Regions from separate parts of the Shewanella septentrionalis genome, predicted to be linked through region 3. Evidence: predicted binding sites of a transcription regulator. Region 3 holds the regulator's gene; each other region holds the start of a gene.
What was found. The regulator sigma-54, encoded in region 3, starts transcription at its own class of promoters, with help from an activator protein. The targets are predictions, from matches to a motif close to GTTGGCACGNNNNTNGNNT.

Region 1 (5,223 bases), on a different contig from region 3:
AAGTGATCAACACCTGTGCGGGCACCACAATGAACCCTCTCAACAGTCGCACGCAGAACTTAGACTGCAGCGATGGTTTGCACGACGGTAAAGTGGTGATCTTGACCCACGACTTCCTGTTTGAGAATGCCCATCGTGGTCAAGGGGCGACCATCAATTTGCCTAAAATTAAACGCTTCGTGGAAGAGGCGCAGCGCCAAGGATACCGTTTCGACACGCTAGATAACTATGCCCCTGCTTGGCAGGATCAGCATGATTATCAGCAGCCTGATTTTGTCTCGTATCAAGATAAAATCTATTCCTTAGTGCAAGCCCATTTCTCCCAAAGTAATTGGCAACCGAGTCAAACCCCAGCCTTGTGGAAAAACGAGAAGTAGCTAAGTGTTGGGCTGAGTATTTACTCGGCCCATAATATTCACCGAGTAAAGGACATGTTGCTGAACTTAGCCTGACAAATTTCAAAATAGCGTCACTTTTTTACACTTTACCCACTCCGCTTTAACTCAGTATCTGTAATACTGCTCCGACATTGATTTGAAGTTGATCAGTGTTAGAAAAGCAGCGCACAAAGCGCGCGATTGGGGAGAGAAAATGAGTACGTTTGTAAAGTTAACCCTAGCGGGCACCTTAGTGATATTCGCCATACTTGCCGCGGGTATTTACCGTTTCAACATGACCAATGATGATATTTATATGGTGATGGAAGATGGCCAAGTTATGCAATACGACGAGGCTATGGCACAGGAAAAAGCGCAGGCACAGGCCAATGAGGTCGAAGTGGTGACACCACTTGAGGTTAAACCGGTGGCGAATGCATCGGAAGTGATGCTTAAACTCTTTAGCTTAAATACCGCTAACCCGTTTGAAATTACCCTACCAGAGGGCGGTAAATCGGTTGCCTTGACCCATTTTATTAAGATCAAGCAAACAGAATTTGCAATGGGGGATTATCAAGACGGTGACGTAAAAGGCCGAGCATTACTGGATTATTTACGCATTACCCCGTTAAATTTCGATCCCGCTTTAGAGCCCGATACCCAGAGTAACGCGCCCATTCAAGATGATCCTAAACTGCAGACTATGCCCTTTGTGGCGCCGTTTATTGTGACGACCCAAGGTTCGGGGGTATTTTGGTATCTTGGTTTGTTTAGCCTCGATTTTGAACACAATAATTTGAAGCATTTAGGCAGCGTCGTGCTGGGCGATCGCATTGAGGTGGACAGTATTGAACCTGTTTATCCCTTCGAAGCTCCATTCAAAATTGCCGTGACTTATCGCGATAGAGCGCCTGACCAACCTATGTCTGAAAGCCCTGAAATCGTCAAAACCACAGAAGTGGCAGTGAGTGAAACTGGCATCAGTCACTTAACTCAGTAGTCAGTTGGCGTGTGCAAGGGGCGTGTGTAAGGGAAGTGTGTAAGGGAAGTGTGTAAATGCGATTATGGATCTGCGCAGGCTTGTGCTAAGTTATTTTTCGTTCCGTGAATCATGCTTGCCGCAGCGGCAAGCAATCTCGGGTAGATAGACTTGGCATAACGTTTTGACAAGGAGAGTGTCATGCAAGTTAGTAAAATTACGGGGAAATTTGATGTTAAGCTCACCCCAGATAGCACCTATGCGACTGGGGTTGGCGGCGTGACGTTAGGGCGTATGGGCTTAGATAAAACCTTTTATGGTGAGCTTGAGGGCCGCAGTCAAGGTGAAATGCTCAGTGCGATGACGTCAGTCAAAGGCTCGGCTGGCTATGTGGCGATTGAACAAGTGGTTGGCAATGTATGCGGTAAGCAGGGCAGTTTCGTGCTGCAACATTTTGGCATTATGACCGATGGGCAAAACCGTTTGATCTTAGAAGTGGTTCCCCATTCTGGCGTGGGCGAGTTGCAGGGCTTAACGGGCACTATGGCCATCAGTATCGAAAATGGTCAGCATTTTTATGAGTTCCAGTTTGGCTTTGAAGCCAGCGCTGAGCCCACATTTTAGCGCAGCTTTTATTTTCCCACTTCGATTTTTGTTTTCGCAATTTAGTCTTCCTTAGTCGAGATAGAAAACCTAGCTTGGTTAAATCTGATAATAGACATAAAAAAACCAGCCTAGGCTGGTTTTTTGTAATGCTTTGTTATAACTAACTTTTATAACCAATTAGGTCAAATTGTTGAGTCAAGACTAACTGCTTGCATTAAGACATGTTTTTTACGACTTTGATTTTATCGACAACCTTTTTCACGTCGTCGGTATTCTCAGCAATTTTCAGCGCTAACTGACGTTCGGCATCGCTAGCAACTTCACCTTTTAAGGTGACGATACCATTGGCGACATCCACATTAATCTGGGTGCCAGAAACATCGGTTGAAAACAGTAAACGGGTTTTGACGACTGTGGCAACCTTAGAATCGGTCAACGACGCGACAACGTCACTGGTGCCTTCTTTCTCATTCATTACAGTGAGTTGGTTATCGACATCTTTTACCCCGTCTAAACTTTTGATCAGTTCAGAGGCGAGGGCTTTATCAACACTGCTTTCCACTTTACCTGTTAATGTGACGTTTCCGTCTTTCACATCGGTGATAATGTCAAAGGAATTGAGGTTAGTGTTGAGCAGTAAAGTGGTTTCAGCTTTACCATCGATCCACGCATCCTTTGCCCCGTCCTTCCAATCTTGAGCCGCTGCGACATTTAAACTGATTGAACCGACAAGTAAGGTCGCTAGTACTGATGCTGTTGTGGTTTTCATAATCATATCCTCCGTTGTTTTCTCGATGTTAGATAATGCGTGAATCGTGCCAGTTTTATTAAGTTATTGAATTTAATGCTTCTAGTTGATAGTTTCGATATTTTCATGTCTCAGCGATTTCCCCTAAGTCGGTCTTTTTTACCGACAAAATGTAATTTTTGCTGGTAAGCAAAGCCATCTTTAGAGCATAAAAAAACCGCACGAATAAGTGCGGTTGAGTGTGTAAGGTTTCGCGTATGCAGTAGCAAGCCGTATTAGTACAGAGACATCATATTGATGTGCACTGATGCTAACAGCTACAAGGATTAACTGGGGTTGAGTGAACTCATACCATCGCAACTGATTTGCAACCAAGCGGCACCTTCTGCGAGCTGATTGGCAAGCTGTGGCTGATGTGCTTGCCTTACCGCTTGTTTCATCTGGATTAACACTTGTTGTTCAATGGCGACAAGTGCGGCCATCGCTTGTGCCATATGGCATTGTTGCAGCAATTTGGTCACTTGAGTATAAGTCACTGGTATTGCATGACTTAGACCATGAATAGGCTCACCAGTTAGAGGGCGCAGCTGTTCAAAACGCGTCAACATTCGTTGGTGGATATTCGCTTTGGTCGAAAAAATACGCTTAAGGTTATAGTCTTCGACGTACGTCATTGCCTGATTGTAGAATGTTAGCCCTTCTTGATTGAGCTTTATTATTTCATCAATCAAACTGATATCGGCGCGGATATCAGTCTGATGTTGCACAACATTAGACTTCATGAATGCCTCCAAATGCCAGTGTTCGGCACAGTCCTGTTTAACGGTTTGGCTTAACTAATTGCGTTTCGTTCAGCTACCATGCATATTTTGTTCTCATTTTTAATGGTATGTTAACAGGCTGATTTTTAGGCTGATATTCTCGGTTACTTGCGCCATCCTCTTAGAATATCGGCAACTATTACCGTTGCTGTTGTTAAAATTTCACGACTGACATACAGTAGCCCTTCATACACAGGGAGTGGGATAGCATGGCTCGATTGACACTTTTTTATCACCTGCAGGATGTAAACGCCGAGCAAGCTATCATTGAACTCGCCGGCGCAGCCGACTTTAATAAGCTACGCAGTGTCGATGATTTACCTTGGATAGAGCAGCTTGAGGCGAACCACATTGATGTTGCCATCATTGAGCTGTCTAGCCTTAGCCGTGAGGATTATCTTGGGCTGCTGGACAATACGGCCTTGTCTAATATCGAGTTTATTTTTCTCTCCGATGGTCAGCCGAACCCCAATCTTGATCAGTTAATGTCGAATTTTGCCTGTTATCATTTTCGTAAACCCTACGATATGACGTTGATCAGTGACATCTTCGCCGATTTTGCCCAGTATTTAGTCTCATCACCAATCCGGCCTCGGCCTTTTTCCAGCGAGCTAGACCAATATGGTTTGCTTGTCGGTTCCTCTGCAGCTATGCACAAGCTGTATCGTACGATACGTCGCGTTTCTGCGACCGACAGTAATGTGCTGATTATTGGTGAGAGTGGCGCAGGGAAAGAGCTCGTTGCCAATACCATACATCTTGCCAGCCCGAGATTGAACGAGCCTTTTATTGCAATTAACTGCGGTGCATTAAGCCCTGAGTTGGTCGATAGTGAGCTGTTTGGTCATGTCAAAGGCGCTTTCACTGGTGCGAATCGCGATCACAAAGGCGTATTTGAGCAGGCAGAAGGTGGAACCTTATTTCTTGATGAAGTCACCGAAATGCCGATTGAGCATCAAGTGAAGTTACTCAGAGTGCTTGAAAATAGCGAATATCGTCCCGTTGGCGGTGCCAAAGTGCAGCATGCCAATGTGCGGATTGTGGCGGCAACTAATCGTGATCCCATAGTGGCGATTGAGGCTGGGCAATTTCGCGAAGATTTGTATTTCCGTTTGGCCCAGTTCCCTATCCGCGTTCCGCCATTAAGGGAACGTGGCGATGATATTCTCGGGCTAGCGCAGCATTTTCTTGCCTATCGTAATGTGGCCGAAAAGCAGAATAAAAGCCTCGCTGAAGACAGTGCGCAGATGATTGCGGCATATCCTTGGCCAGGGAATGTGCGTGAATTAAAACATGCCATTGAGCGAGCCTATATTTTGGCAGATCAAGAGATTTTACCCAGTCACTTACAACTGCCACAGGCGAGTGAAATGGGGGCATCTGCCGATGACCAAGTGGTTATTCCGCAGGGCATGCGTTTAGAAGACTTAGAAAAAATCGCCATTTATCAAGCATTAGAAACCACTCAAGGCAATAAAACCGACACTGCCGAGCAACTGGGGATCAGTGTAAAAACCCTCTACAACAAGCTCAGCAAGTACGAGCAACAAGTCGAAGCGGGTGAGCCGACGGCGGAATAGTGCTGATTATCAAATTAATATTGAAACAGAACCGATTTTTGCACTATTTTTTTTGTAAATAATAACTCCTATTCTACAGCCCTTAAACAGAAAAGCGGAGATAGAATATGAA
Region 2 (5,223 bases), on a different contig from region 3:
AGAGCCATAGATGAGGTCATCCCTGAGCTAAATAGGCTTCCTCTTTGATCTGTGGCTGAGAGCCCAATTAAAGATGCAGGAGTTCGACCTACCGGATCCGCTTTAACAGTTTCAGCAGGCAAAATAACAGGAACAAACGGCGCAACAGCAGTCGGTGAAACGAGACTGTTCTGAGGCGTAGCGGCTAAACCGTCTTGACTAATAGGCGCTGAGTTAACCTCAGTATTTAACAGTGACGGAGGCACTCCAGGTACAGCAGGAGCAGCAGGAGCAGCAACTGATGCAACAGGAGCAGCAACGGGTACAAAAGGCACTGAGCCAGAAAAATCACTATTAATATATTGATTTAAAAAGGTATCAGCATCACTGTCTTGAGCTTGTTCAGTACTCGCAGTCAACCGCACCTCACCTAGAGGAAGAGATTCCACAGGCAATCCTATAGGTAACGCCAACAAGGTAAATGGCTCAGATTTATCTTGATCAACTGCACTGACCACCTTAGTCGTCAAGCTGGTACTTGTGCCCACTGGACGAATTGAAAGAAGATCAGAGATCATCCACAGCTCCACTCACTTGAGTTAATTGATAGGCGGCTAAACCTGGTTGTTGCAACTTAAATCGGCCCATTTCAACGGCTAATTCATCACGAGCCAAGATTAATTCTTGGAGCACTTGAGAATGAACCCGCTTTAATTCCGCACGGGCAGTTTTCTGTTCAATATCATGAGCCTTACCTGCCTGTTGCAGCGCCTTAATCAAAGCGATATTCACTTTTCGGACATTTTCCCAATCCCGGGCATCTGCATATTGGCGTAGAGCACTCGCAAAACGCGCCCATTGCTTAATTGAGATTTGCCCATCCTTCTCTGACATTGGTAATCACCTGAGTAATTGGAACCAGAGCTTCTGCACTGTTTTCGACACTGGCACTGACAAGCTGACGGCTACAGAAGTCATAGAGACGATGTAAACTCACGGCAACTTCACCACCATTTTCAAGGTCAAGCATAGAGTCCAAGCCGTGCACTATATTAAGGCACTTGTGGATACTCATGCCTTTCGCCTCATACCTTTGGTATTCCATATGGCCAGCGGTCCGCTCTAGTTCTTCCAATAAACCATCAAGTAGCATACGCACCATATCATGGGTTGTGGCTGCCGCTACTTGTGCGTCTAACGCGGTTTGCTTGTAGGCATTAAATGGATCGTACTCGTTTAACATTGGTTATAATTTCCTAGCTAAATAGCCCACTTGCAGCGCTAAATTGATTAATCGTCGCTTCCATTGCAGTAAATTGCGTTAAATAAATCTGATACTTTTGATTCATTTGATAATCATGACGTGCCATGCTGTCATTCACGCTTTTGATCTGTTTATTAATCGCTTCCTGCTTTTGATCGATATAACCATTAAACTGTGTAAATGGTTTTAGGGTATTTTCGATGCTTTTGACATAGCTATCAGGGCCAGTAAACATGGCTTGTACTTTTTCTGGATCACTTTTAAAGCTATCGGTCAGCTTAGCATCATCAATTTTTAGCTTTCCGTCTCGACCAATCTCAATCCCAATATCAGACAAACGCATACCATTGGCGGCGGTTACAAATACAGAATCACGTAATTTAGACTGGAGTAGGCGAATAGAAGTATCCCCCTTCAACACACCAATTTGTGCTTCACTCACAGCGGTAGTTTTGTCTTCTTTATCTTTATCCGAAGAGCTTGAGTCAGAGGTTTTAACGCCCATTGAACGGGTTAATTGATTAATTTGCGTCATTATAGAATTAAATGAATCGACAAAATCCTTAACCGCTTTCTTGTTCGCTTCAAAATCGTCTGTTACTTTAATCATGCTGCTTTCACCAGCCGCATGCACCTTGACTAATTCAAGGCTGACACCATCAACAACATTCTCTAGATAGTTACTACTGCTGGTAATATCGATACCGTTTAATGTGAGTTCCGCATCTTGTGCTGCACGACGTTCTGTCATGCCCCAATCAGCGCCATTAAACTCCACCTTCACTTGATTCGCGACACCCGATTCCTTTGAAGACAGCATAAATTCGATTTGGTTACCTGTGCGTACTAATGACGCCTGTACCCCTGGATTGCCCACTTGTTTATTGATCACATCGCGTAACTGAGACACAGAAATAGGCGCACCGCCATTAACCGTTGCCAAATCAATTTCCATGCGCTTAGTCGGATCGCTACCGACTTGAATGCTTATTACGCCTGACGCGGGTAACAGTTCGTTTTCAGATGTATAGGTCTTAGTAAGCTGATGCGCTTGCGCAAGTTTATGCACACTCAAATCATAATTGCCCTTTGGCGCATCAGATTTAACTGTCGCGGTCGCATTCTCGCCCGTAACTGTAGCAATTTTCCCTTTCGCCGCATCACCACCGATTTCACTGAGCTTAGTGGCCATTTTCTTCATATTATTTTCAAGCAACGTATAGGCATCTAACTGTGTTTTACTGGCAGTTAGCTTGCCTTTGTAAAGTGTATCTTTACCTGCGCGGTCTGCGCCAATCAGTTGCTGAGCAAATTGTGCTGCATTCATACCTGAAATCATGACTACCTCCACTCGTTCTAGAGCAAAACGCATGCCAAAAACAAGCTGCTGTTTTTAAAGATATTTAAATAATTAACTGGCCCGAACACAGCTAAAAACTTCCGCATAAACACTTAAACAGGAAAACTATCTTCCACTTTGTGTTATCGAAAATTCCCCACTAAAATATGAACCTTATAGGTTTCAATCTCGGGTTTAGCGACTACCGACCAATACATAAACCGTGGCTAAAATAAAAATGCCAGTCAGCGCAACTAACTGGCATTTTAGCTGTGACCAATGACATCACTTACCCAATAACATTAACGCAATAGACCCATCACTAAGCCAGTATTTTGGTTAGCTGAAGAAAGTACTGTTGTACCCGCCTGAACTAATAATTGGTTGCGCGTCATATTGGCAGATTCAACCGCGAAATCGGCATCCATAATACGGCCGGCAGCGGCTTTGGTATTTTCAGTTACGCTGGCAAGGTTAGCCGCAGTATGGCCAAGACGGTTAATGTTGGCGCCTAAGGTTGAACGTTTAGTGCCAACTGCAGAAATAAAATCATCCACTAACTTAATTGCATCATTCGGGGTGCCTTCTAAATCGCCAGCTTTAAGAGCCGTAATGTCTGCCGTAAGCGCTGTAAGTTTAACGTTCAGAATTTCATCTTTACCTGCACCGATCTGGAAAGTTACATCTGTAAGCTTGGTAAAAAGGTCATTACCTGCATAAGTCGTTTTGGTAGCAATACGCTCGATCTCATCATTTAGCTCTTTAAACTCATCATTCAATGCTTTCAAATCATCAGTTGAGTTAACACCGTTTGATGCTTGAGTAGCCAATTCTTTCTGGCGATTGGCAATGGTCGTTAATTCTTCTAACGCACCATCAGCGGTTTGCAGCATAGAGGTCGCATCAGAAATATTGCGTGATGCTGTTTCCATACCTTTTACGTTAGCGCTCATGCGGTTTGCAATTTGCAACCCCGCAGCATCATCAGATGCGCTATTGATACGTAAACCCGTAGACAAACGCTCCATAGCATTAGTCAATAAGTTATTGCTTTTGTTAACAGCACCTTGAGCAACAATTGAAGCGTAATTAGTATGAACACCTAACATATCAGTTCTCCTGAAAAATAACGGTTATCTTGGCGATGCCTGAATCTCAGCATCGATCCATAACTAATTAAGGCGACAGCAACAGCACACAACTAAAACTTATTTAAAAATAGATGGGATCACCTCTATAAAAACAGACTGAAATGGCATGCTCAAAACGCCATAAAAAATGCCAGCAAGCTAAGCTCACTGGCATTAAAACTAACACTGACTAATTTAATAAAATTAGCGCAGTAACCCCATGACTAAACCTGTATTTTGGTTAGCTGAAGACAGTACTGTTGTACCCGCTTGAACTAATAATTGGTTACGGGTCATATTGGCAGATTCAACCGCGAAATCGGCATCCATAATACGGCCTGCAGCGGCTTTGGTATTTTCAGTTACGCTGGCAAGGTTAGCCGCAGTATGGCCAAGACGGTTAATGTTGGCGCCTAGTGTAGAACGTTCTGTACCCACTTTGGCTAAGAAAGTATCAACAGCGGTAATTGCAGCAGTAGCACCAGTGGTTAAGTCACCTGTTACAGTTGTTGAAATAGCGCCTAACTTCACATTCAGTGTTTCTGCTATTCCAGCACCAATCTGGAAGTCAACACCTTTAATAAGTACGCCATCAGTCGCATCTTTAAACAGGTTATTACCCGCATAGGTTGTGTTTTCAACAATGCGTGTAATTTCATCGTTTAACTGTACAAATTCATCATTCAGCGCAGTTAAATCATCAGCAGAATTCACACCGTTCGCCGCTTGAGTGGCCAATTCTTTTTGGCGGTTAGCAATGGTCGTTAATTCTTCTAATGCACCATCGGCGGTTTGCAGCATAGAGGTTGCATCAGAAATATTGCGTGAAGCCGTTTCCATGCCTTTTACGTTAGCACTCATGCGGTTAGCAATTTGCAAACCCGCAGCATCATCAGATGCGCTATTGATACGTAAACCCGTCGACAAACGCTCCATGGCGTTAGTTAGTAAGTTATTGCTTTTGTTAACAGCACCTTGTGCAACGATTGAAGCGTAATTAGTGTGAACACCTAACATATCAGTTCTCCTGAAAAATAACGGTTATCTTGGCGATGCCTGAATCTCAGCATCGCTCCATAACTAACTAAGGCGACAGCAACAGCACACAACTAAAATCGATTTTAAAATGAGTGCATTAGCACTGTAAAAATCAGACTGAAATGGCATGCACCAAACACCATAAAAAATGCCAGTAAGCTAAGCTCACTGGCATTAAAACTAAACTGACTGGCTTAACTGTAATTAGCGCAGTAGACCCATGACTAAGCCTGTATTTTGGTTAGCTGAAGACAGTACCGTTGTACCCGCCTGAACTAATAATTGGTTGCGCGTCATATTAGCTGATTCAACCGCGAAATCGGCATCCATAATACGGCCGGCAGCGGCTTTGGTATTTTCAGTTACGCTGGCAAGGTTAGCCGCAGTATGGCCAAGACGGTTAATGTTGGCACCTAAGGTTGAACGGGCAGTACCAACTTTAGATAAGAAAGTATCTACAGCACCAATAGCGG
Region 3 (5,223 bases):
TGGAACTGCATTAGTGCTGTATTGGCAAGTGCAGAACAAACACAGCGGTGATACCGATAATAGAGTTAAAGATCAGAATACCCCAGATTTCATCATTGAAGATCTGCGCAGTGTTGAGTTCAATGAACAAGGGCTAGTCAATAGCCGTGTGACGGCGAAACACATGGAACATTATGATTCAACGAATCAAACTTACTTTACTCAACCTGTTTATCTTGTTTATCCAGACCAAGGTAAAGCACAATGGCAACTCAGTGCAGATCAGGGCAAGCTAAACAAGGAAACGGGCAAGGTTGTACTCGAAAACAATGTTATTATTGATGCCATTAGCGCAGAAGAACCGATCCAGACCTTGTCCACCAGTTATCTGGAACTCGATCTCAATACGATGATAATGACCTCTGACCGTACCATTTACGTCACAGGGAAAGATTTTAATATTCAAGGCCAAGGCCTTTATGCCGACCTCAACGCGCAGGAAGTGAAATTGACCAGTCAGGTAGTAGGAACATATGAAGCAAAATAACGTATTACTTGCCAGCCTAATGCTAATAATGAGCATGAGCGCCTTTGCTAAAGTCGACGACCTAAAGCAGGAAGTTAAAATCAAAGCAGTGAGCCAAACGGCAGATATCAAGAACAACCAGATCATCTTCTTTGGTCCGGTGGAAGTTACCCAAGGCTCGATAAAAATCCAAGCAAATGAACTGCGTGCATTTTCTGCCGAAGGTGAAAATAGCAAAATTTTAGTGGCCACTGGTAACCCCGCAACTTACAGCCAAGTGTTAGACGATGGCCGTCCAGCCTCGGCGAGCGCGAAAGAAATTCGTTACGATATGGCAAGCCGTACCCTGACACTGAAAGGCCAAGCTTCGTTAGATCAAGCAGGTAGCCAAGTGACGGGTAATGTGATCCGCTATAACATCATCCAGCAAAAATTGATTGCAGAAAGCACAGGTAGTGGTGACGATCGCGTGATCACTATTATTCAGCCTGAAAGCTATCAAGATGATGCCAAACCAGACGCGCCAGCGGATAAACCTGTGAAAAAGCAGGACTCTAAATGACCCAAATCACCCTAAGAGCACAAAATCTGGCGAAGAGTTATAAGAGTCGCCAAGTGGTTAAAGACGTCAGTCTAACGGTAAAGACAGGTCAAGTTGTTGGACTGCTCGGCCCGAACGGCGCGGGTAAAACTACCACCTTTTACATGGTCGTCGGTCTGGTTAAGAGCGATAAAGGCCACATCTTTATCGACGATGATGATTTAACCGCAGATCCTATGCACCTGCGCGCCCGCAAAGGCATAGGTTACTTGCCACAGGAAGCCAGTATCTTTCGTAAACTGACCGTCCATGACAACATCATGGCCGTGCTGCAAACGCGTAAAGAACTAAAAAAAGAGCAAAGGGAAGAAGAGCTAGAGCATCTGCTTGAAGAGTTCCACATCACCCACATCCGTGACAGCCAAGGCATGTCATTGTCGGGCGGTGAACGTCGCCGTGTCGAAATTGCGCGGGCGTTAGCAGCAAATCCTAAGTTCATTTTGCTCGATGAACCCTTTGCTGGTGTCGATCCGATTTCGGTTATCGACATTAAAAAGATTATCGAACAGCTCAAAAGTCGTGGCCTTGGCGTGTTGATCACAGACCACAATGTCCGTGAGACATTAGATGTGTGTGAACATGCCTATATCGTGAGTCACGGAAACTTGATTGCCGAAGGAACACCCGCAGAGATCTTAGACAATCAGCAAGTTAGGGCTGTGTACTTAGGTGAACAATTCAGGCTATAGTTAATCAAGCGGAGCCAATGCAGGCAATTTATGCCACCATTGGACTCCACTCAAGATGATAACAAGCGACCTCATCCAACAATAATAACGTAGGGATCAGCGGTAACATGAAAGCGTCACTCCAGCTCAAACTGGGTCAACAGTTAACCATGACGCCACAATTACAACAGGCCATCCGTCTGTTGCAACTGTCGTCATTAGAACTGCAGCAAGAGATCCAGCAAGCCTTAGATTCTAATCCCCTTCTCGAGCTGGAAGAGGATCAATTCGACGCCACTAAAGACCCTGTAAACCAAACGCTATCCGATACGGATTTCAGTGAATCTAGCACCCTGCCGCCAGAAAAAGACAGCTCCACCATAGATACGGCAGAGTCGCTCACGAAAGAGTCCATGCCCGACGAACTCCCCATGGACACCACATGGGATGAAGTGTTCACCGCCTCTCCTAATTCTGGCCCCGGTGGCAGTCGTGAAGACGATATGCCCTTCCAAGGTGAGACCAGTGAAGGCTTGTATGAACACTTAGAATGGCAAAAAAACCTCACGCCGTTTTCTGAAACCGATTTAGCCATTGCCACCGCCATTATTGATGCCATCGACGATCAAGGCTATCTCACCCAAAGCACTGACGAAATCCTCGAAGCCATGGGCAATTCTGAGGTTGAGCTCGACGAAGTAGAAGCCGTACTCAAGCGCATTCAACATTTTGATCCCATTGGTGTTGCCGCCCGCGATTTAAGCGAGTGCCTGTTGATCCAACTGTCGCATTTCGCCGCTGATACGCCCAACCTAGAAAACGCCCGCATGCTGATCAAAGATCATTTAGATCTGATCGCCGCCCGCGATTTTAGATTGTTGATGCGTAAGACTAAATTAAAAGAGGATGAGTTAAGAGACGGCATCGCGCTTATCCAAACCCTCAATCCTCGCCCAGGTTTATTGATTACGCCCAACGATGACGAATACGTCATCCCAGATGTGTCTGTGTCGAAGAAAAATGGCCGCTGGGTGGTTGAGCTGAATCCTGACTGCATGCCAAAAATCAATGTAAACCAACATTATGCCTCGATGGCGCGCAGCACTAAAAGCCAAGCCGATAGCCAATTTATTCGTGGTCATCTGCAAGAGGCTAAATGGTTTATCAAGAGTTTAGAGAGCCGTAATGATACCCTGTTGAAGGTGGCGAACTGTATCGTCCAATATCAGCAAGGTTTCTTTGAATACGGTGAAGAAGCCATGAAACCTATGGTGCTGAACGATATTGCCGAAGCGGTAGAAATGCATGAGTCGACCATCTCAAGGGTGACGACACAGAAATACATGCATACCCCTAAGGGACTTTTTGAACTAAAATACTTCTTCTCTAGCCACGTCGGAACTGACGATGGTGGGGAGTGCTCATCCACAGCAATCAGAGCCTTCATTAAGAAACTGGTTGCAGCGGAAAACCAGAAAAAACCATTAAGCGACAGTAAGATGGCACAACTTCTGGCAGAACAAGGGATCAACGTAGCCCGCAGAACCATTGCGAAGTACCGAGAGGCTATGCTCATTCCGCCTTCTAATCAGCGTAAAAGTTTATAACCTACAGTGGATATCGGAGGACGTTTCTATGCAAATAAACCTGAGTGGACACCATGTCGAAATTACCGAATCGTTACGCGCATATGTAGAAGAAAAGTTTTCAAAACTTGAACGCCATTTCGAACAGATCAATAATGTGCACGTTGTGCTCAATGTCGAGAAAATGCAACAGATTGCCGAAGCGAGAATAAATCTTATCGGTGGTGAAGTTTTTGCTACTTCAGAGCATGCTGACATGTATGCCGCTATAGACGCCCTGATTGACAAGCTTGATCGTCAGGTTATTAAACACAAAGAGAAGTTAACAAAACACTAATAATGGAACTTTGTACCATACTGCGGCCGGAGTGCACTACCTGCGCCACTCCGGGCAGCAAGAAAAAGGTACTGGAACTCATCAGCGACTTAGTCGCTGCCCAGTACCCGACCCTCTCATCTCAAGAGATATTCGAAAGCCTAGTGGCGCGCGAAAAGATGGGGAGCACAGGTATAGGTAACGGCATCGCCATTCCACATGGTCGACTAGCCGATATAGATCAGCCCATTGCCATACTCATTAAGTGTGAAGAGCCGATAGCATTCGATGCTATCGATAAGCAACCTGTTGATATTTTATTTGCACTACTGGTGCCTGCTGACCAATGTCAGCAACACTTAAGTACCTTGTCTTGCATGGCCGAAAAGCTGAGCGACAAGCAAATATTAAAGCAATTACGCAAGACGCATGATGAAACGGAACTCTATCAGGTAATCACTGGATGAAACTGGTCATAGTGTCGGGCCGCTCAGGCTCAGGCAAATCTGTCGCCCTAAGGGTACTCGAAGATCTCGGCTATTATTGTGTCGATAACCTTCCCTTGCCCTTAATCGGCACTTTGCTTGAGCAACTCAAAGGCAGTAACGATCTCGTCGCCATCAGTGTCGACGTGCGTAACATGCCTGAGCAGGATAAAGTCTTAGTGAAGCAACTCGCGAGCCTGCCTCCTGATACTGAGTTAACCAGCTTCTTCCTCAATTCCAGCGATAAAATTCTGCTTAAGCGTTACAGCGAGACCCGCCGTTTGCATCCTTTGTCGAAGAGCCAAGTCTCTTTGCAAGAAGCGATAAAGCTGGAAGGGAAACTGCTCGAGCCTATGTCAAAACTGGTCGATCACTACATAGATACGTCGAATTTGAATATCTATGATTTAAGCGATCAAGTGAGACAAATTCTGCTCGGCAGCGTCGATAAAGAGTTAGTGATTAACTTCGAGTCCTTTGGCTTTAAGCACGGTATGCCAACCGAAGCCGACTTTATGTTTGATGTACGCTTTCTGCCTAACCCACACTGGGAACTGGCGCTGCGTCCATTGACAGGCTTAGATGAGCCCGTGGCTGAGTTCTTAAATCGTCAACCACTCGTGAATAAGTTCATCTGGCAAATCGAAAATTTACTGGAAACTTGGCTGCCGCATCTCGAGCGCAACAATCGCAGTTATTTAACTGTAGCGATTGGCTGCACGGGTGGACAACACAGATCGGTTTACGTCGCAGAGCAATTGGCTAAACGCTTTAGTAACGGTAAACATAAAGTTTATGCCCGCCATCGAGAGCTGAATAATGCCAAAGCTTGAACGTCAGATCACCATCTGTAACAAACTGGGATTACATGCCCGTGCCGCCACTAAGTTGGTGGTACTGGCATCCGAGTTTGATGCGACCATCACCTTAATACAAGGCGATAAACAGGCATCGGCCGCCAGCGTGCTTGGCTTATTGATGCTTGAGACTGGCATGGGTAAAACCATTAAACTTATCGCCGAAGGCCCAGATGCTGAGCCCGCTCTGGATGCCATTTGTGCC
Region 4 (5,223 bases), on a different contig from region 3:
ACTTGATTAATCAAATGCCTTACATTGGCAATACCATCACTGCGCCCCACCAAGCTTCGGAATAACTTAGTTTGATTCGCACTTGTGGGGACTTGAGGACGCTTAACTTGGCCAAATACTTGGCAGAAGTGTAATAATTCAGTGAGTTGAGGATAGGTTAAAGGTTCCTCAATATTTCCAAGAATGTTAGATACTTGCAGATCGTCAACGTTGCCAAGCAACAGCATAGGTTGCCATGGATGTTGACCCGCGATGTTTTTAAGCATCTCTGCATCCATAACATCAGTTAGGATAACTAAAGCTCTAAAACGGGTATCTTGGAGGCTAGCACCTAATTTTTCGGCGTCAATTTGTACAATTTGCTCACCTAAAAAATCAAAAATGCAACACAGGCGATTTAATCGCTCTGATGGGGGGCCGATAAGTAAAATTCGTTGATCTGTTTGCATCATTCAGTAGGCCGTAAAGCTCTAATATGTATTAATTCGCATTAATTATTTATGATTAGTTGCTGTAAAAGCTTAACAAATTCAATGTAACAATCTGTGCCACCATCACTACTGTGATGAATATTGTATTATCAGCAGACGAGAAGCAAGCCTCAGATGAGGTTTATGCCAAACTGAATTGATTTTAGTTCATTTATGCCATGATTCTAGCTAAAAACGTCAAATGTTTGACTTTAAGCCAAAAAAAAGACGCAACCAGTGCGTCTATTTTTAATCACCAAATAAGATATTAACCCGCTTCAGAATGCGCAGAAATATTATGTTTATCTGCAGGAATCGCATCCCAACTCTCTTTTAGAGTACGAACTATGTCACTTACATCATCAATCGCTTTAACATCATTATTCAAATTCGCCTCAGAAATACGGCGCAACATAAAATCATATAAATTACTGAGATTGTAAGCAACACTGCCTTCAGCTTCCATATTTAAGCAGCTATTCAGCCCCGCGATAATCCCTAGCGATTTGCCAATAAGAAGCCCTTTTTTTGCAAAATCACGCTGCTCTATTGCATATCGACTCTGAGCCAAACGCTCAAGCAAACCAGCAAACATCATTTGAATAATGCGGTGAGGCGATGCCACTGCTATCTCACTTTCTAAAGAAACCTTACGATATGACTGTAATGAACCTCTCATATTAGTACCTACCTATTTGCATCTATCGACTTGTATACATTGATATGACGTTGACTATTACTACCAGCATGCAATAGAGCTTGCCTGTCCAGTAAGAAAACATTGGCTTTCTCTGTACATGCTTGAGTTAATGAAAACTGTAACTGCAAATAATCTCTGTCAACAAATTGCTCATCTGCAACCAAAGCCTCAAGTAATAATTGACGCTGGCCAACAAACTCTTGCAATTTTAATACCAAAAAATCAATATTTTCATTATCTATTGATAATGTAGTCACTTGTCTAATGATTTCATTCATTTGCTCATTAAGAGAATCTAATGTGCTAACAACATTCTGTGTATTAATTTGGCTATGATGCATAAATAAAATCTCTTACTCTGCCACTTTAGATAACAAACTCATAAAATCCAAAAACTGGCAAACATCGTGTAAATCTATCTTACGGTAGGGACAATTTGGCTGATAAAATATTATCGTTTGCTCACAAGCCCAGGAAGAGAGTCGAGTCGCTGAGTTAGCATACTACCTTGAGCGTTCATCTGGCCAACAATCAAATCCATAGCATTGTACTGCTTTAATAACCTAGCTTCATAGGCCTTCATTTTTAAGGCAAGACTCTCACGGCTATCGGTAATACGAGAAAGTTGAGTATCTAAACTTTCATCTCGACTATCTAAAATCCCCCCTGTTTTTACATAGGAGTCAGTAACATCTTTCATTCGTGTACCAAACCCAGTTTTTTCCGCTGAAAAAAAGTCGGATACGGCATTAATATCTTTACTTAGCACTTCATCAAGCTTTTTATCATCAATCTCAAGGCTCCCCGTCTGAGTGGTTTTAATGCCCAGATTCGCTAACATCATAGAGCCACTATCACCACTCGTTGATGACAACACGCCCCTCATCTGGTTTTGGACACCACGAATAACAGAATCACCTTGCAATACACCTGCTTTCTTAGTTTTGGGATCATAGCCTGACATGCCAGACATGGTTTTCATTAACTCATTGTATGAATTAACAAAATCTTTTATAGCTGTTTTAGAAGATTCACGATTAGGTTCAATTTTGAGTGTCGTTGTTTTATCTTTGTTAGCATCCGTCAATGTTAAGTTGATACCTGTAATCGCATTTTTTACTTCGTTTGAATCAGAAGTCACTTTTAAACCATCAACATACAAAATTGCATCTTTTGCAGGTTGTAATTCTGTCATTGCAAAAACATCTGAAAGTGCTGTTCCAGCGTCATCCGTGGCCGATGCTTGAACTACATTAGCCGCACCAGTCTTGTTAGATGTAAGAACCAACTGAGCACCATTATCGCCCTTAATAATGGTTGCAGTTACTCCAACATTATCTTTAGAAGCATTGATGTTTTTCATAATGTCTTGCAGAGAGTCTTCTGCACCAACAGCGACATTAAAGCTCTCACTTCCCACTGTCAGACTTAATGAGCCACTTCCTATTGGAGCCGTAACATCTGTAACTGCTGTAGAACCTAATTTATGGCTTTCAGCCAACTGTTCAACAATAACTTTATAGTTACCAGCTACTGCAGTCGGGTCAACTGTTGCGGTCATAAAATCTTTATTGGAAAGCGCACTCTTAAAACCTGTAAAAGTTTTAGCATCAGATAGAGGTTTTATTTTCTCTAAGAAATCAGACATTGCACTTTTCAATGCCCCAAGAGCAGAGATCTGAGTATTTATCTTACCTTCTTGAGCATTGAATTTGGCTTCTTTAGGCGCTTTTTCTGCATTAACTAGAGCGGTTACAATGCCGCCGATGTCCATGCCAGTACCTACACCCAATGATGTTAATCCCATATCCACCTCTGATCTGCGTCTAAAAACTTACCAAAACGCATAGTCAATAATTCAGCAAGATTCACGCCAACACTTCAGTTAATGTGAATAGCTTACCACTTTAGATTGAACCTCTCATCAATGCATATTAAAAACTACAACTTAAACCTCTGTTTTTATTAATGCACCAGTCACTTCAGACAATTTTTCAGCCAAGGCAAGCGCCTCTTCACTAGGAATTTGTCGCAGCACTTCACCAGAGTCTATATCCATAACACTGACAACAGGCCTATCAGAACTCGCATCAACTTTAAATGCTAATCCCTTACGCATCATAGTTACCATATCCGTCAGGTCACTCGCAACCTTATCTAACTGCTCAACATTCGTTTTAGTATCTTTTGTAGACTCGCCATCTTCTACCATGTTCACGCTGTTTGATTGGCCAAACAAAGGCTTTATTGAACCACTTGACTCTTGCTGAAGAGATTGTGGAGGAGCTAGTTTAAGCTCTGTCTTCAGCCCCACTACATTAGATGTACTAACTGAATTAATATCCATCATGCCACCCTCTTAGTCACACTTACCTATGTACTCTGGTACTGCTAGAAAGTACTAACCTCACAGATGAAGCACAAAACTACACGCTTCAGCTTTATCTTCAAACAGCTACTAATCTGCTTACTACTGTATATTGATGATGCTACTAAATGTTATTGACTTATAATCACTTTATTAACAACACTAAACTGACCATTTTAATGCACAAAGGGAAGGGTCTAAACGAACCTCCCCTCTCAGTGCCAAACACTTAGCTGTCAATCATCTCAGTATGAGATAACCGCCAATCATAATTACAGCAATGACAGGGCAACTTGTGGTAATTGGTTGGCTTGTGCCAACATAGCAGAAGATGTCTGAGACAGAATTTGTTTCTTAGTCATTTCTGCAGTTTCTTTTGCAAAGTCAACATCTTGAATACGGCTACGGGCATCTGCTACGTTAGTTTGCACGTTCCCTAAGTTATTGATTGTGAAGTTCATACGGTTTTGTACCGCACCCAAATCTGCACGTTGGGAATCAATACCAGCAATAGCTGAATCTATGACAGCCAAGGCATCCTGTGCTCCTTTAGCCGTGCCAATATCAATTTTAGACACTTCAGACAATTTAGAGCTACCAGCAGTTGCAGTCACACCGCCACCGAGCAGTTCGTTAGCTGTTGTGCCTTTAATGGCAAATTTTTCAGGTGAAGATAATTTAAGTTCAGACGTTTTACTGGCGTTTGCTGCACCAGCAGCTTGACCACCTAATTTCGCCGTTGTACCGCCACCATAACCAGCAACTTCTACACCAGCAACACCCTTAGCTGTAATACTAATGACACCCGTTTCTTTATCGTGGCTAACATCGTATCCCGCTTTACCTAAGTCAGTAGCAAGTTGCGCTGAATCGCCTTTATATGTTGCTAAATCGTAGCTATCTTTTGTACCATCTTTGGCAACAACAGAGAAAGTCCCCGTATCCGCAGCACTTAAGCCAGACAGTGTTGTCGTAACTGAGGCCTCAGCCGTAACGCCTGCACCTGCTTTATTAATGTTATCAGCAACTGTAGCAGCATTGTCACCGCCGGTAATTGCCACAATTTTACCATTAACAGCAAAAGCTGCATCAGCGGTTGTACCTTGTGTTAAAACAGTCGCCGCTTCTACACCAAATTTAGTGCCAGCACCTGAAACGCTGTGATTACCAATCTTATTCGCCGCAGTACTAGAAAGCGAAACTGAAATCGTTTCATTTGCGTTTGAACCGACCTGAAACTTTTGACTACCGTAACTACCATCAAGTAATTTCTGACCACCAAAAGAAGTCGTGTCAGCAATACGTGTTAATTCTGTTTGTAATGAAGAAATCTCTTTCTGCATAGACTCACGGTCAGCAGTAGAGTTAGAACCGTTAGCAGATTGTAGAGACAGGTCACGCATACGCTGCAGAATGTTAGTCGATTCTTGCATTGAACCTTCGGCAGTTTGCGCAATTGAAATACCGTCGTTCGCGTTACGCATTGCTACGTCTAAACCATTAATCTGACTCGTCATACGGTTAGATATTTGTAGGCCCGCCGCATCATCTTTAGCGCCATTGATACGCAAACCTGAAGATAAGCGTTCCATGGAAGTTTTCAAACCATTGTTCGCATTAGTGAGGTTCTTTTGTGAATTCATTGAAGTCACGTTGGTGTTTACTGAAATAGCCATAAAATATAT

Region 1: NE536_RS06485 (BON domain-containing protein) is a predicted target of sigma-54. The motif match lies at 2,767-2,785, and genes of this name have one in related genera.
Region 2: fliD (flagellar filament capping protein FliD) is a predicted target of sigma-54. The motif match lies at 2,603-2,621, and genes of this name have one in related genera.
Region 4: fliD (flagellar filament capping protein FliD) is a predicted target of sigma-54. The motif match lies at 3,030-3,048, and genes of this name have one in related genera.

The regions. Positions count from the first base shown of each region.
Region 1 covers NZ_JAMTCC010000008.1:132,036-137,258, reverse strand. Annotated here, with positions in the region: gene NE536_RS06500 (polysaccharide deacetylase family protein) at 1-377, shown strand, start outside; gene NE536_RS06495 (hypothetical protein) at 592-1,377, shown strand; gene NE536_RS06490 (DUF3224 domain-containing protein) at 1,558-1,980, shown strand; gene NE536_RS06485 (BON domain-containing protein) at 2,177-2,731, opposite strand; gene NE536_RS06480 (hypothetical protein) at 3,037-3,492, opposite strand; gene NE536_RS06475 (sigma-54 interaction domain-containing protein) at 3,741-5,111, shown strand; gene NE536_RS06470 (L-dopachrome tautomerase-related protein) at 5,219-5,223, shown strand, end outside.
Region 2 covers NZ_JAMTCC010000018.1:54,083-59,305, forward strand. Annotated here, with positions in the region: gene NE536_RS11950 (flagellar hook-length control protein FliK) at 1-557, opposite strand, end outside; gene NE536_RS11955 (hypothetical protein) at 547-873, opposite strand; gene fliS (flagellar export chaperone FliS) at 842-1,222, opposite strand; gene fliD (flagellar filament capping protein FliD) at 1,236-2,582, opposite strand; gene NE536_RS11970 (flagellin N-terminal helical domain-containing protein) at 2,885-3,691, opposite strand; gene NE536_RS11975 (flagellin N-terminal helical domain-containing protein) at 3,917-4,729, opposite strand; gene NE536_RS11980 (flagellin N-terminal helical domain-containing protein) at 4,955-5,223, opposite strand, start outside.
Region 3 covers NZ_JAMTCC010000011.1:47,469-52,691, reverse strand. Annotated here, with positions in the region: gene lptC (LPS export ABC transporter periplasmic protein LptC) at 1-526, shown strand, start outside; gene lptA (lipopolysaccharide transport periplasmic protein LptA) at 513-1,067, shown strand; gene lptB (LPS export ABC transporter ATP-binding protein) at 1,064-1,795, shown strand; gene NE536_RS08175 (RNA polymerase factor sigma-54) at 1,903-3,381, shown strand; gene hpf (ribosome hibernation promoting factor) at 3,410-3,697, shown strand; gene ptsN (PTS IIA-like nitrogen regulatory protein PtsN) at 3,700-4,143, shown strand; gene rapZ (RNase adapter RapZ) at 4,140-4,994, shown strand; gene NE536_RS08155 (HPr family phosphocarrier protein) at 4,981-5,223, shown strand, end outside.
Region 4 covers NZ_JAMTCC010000001.1:144,509-149,731, forward strand. Annotated here, with positions in the region: gene NE536_RS00655 (sigma-54 dependent transcriptional regulator) at 1-452, opposite strand, end outside; gene fliS (flagellar export chaperone FliS) at 739-1,149, opposite strand; gene NE536_RS00665 (flagella biosynthesis chaperone for FliD, FliT) at 1,158-1,511, opposite strand; gene fliD (flagellar filament capping protein FliD) at 1,622-2,977, opposite strand; gene NE536_RS00675 (flagellar protein FlaG) at 3,119-3,517, opposite strand; gene NE536_RS00680 (flagellin) at 3,811-5,214, opposite strand.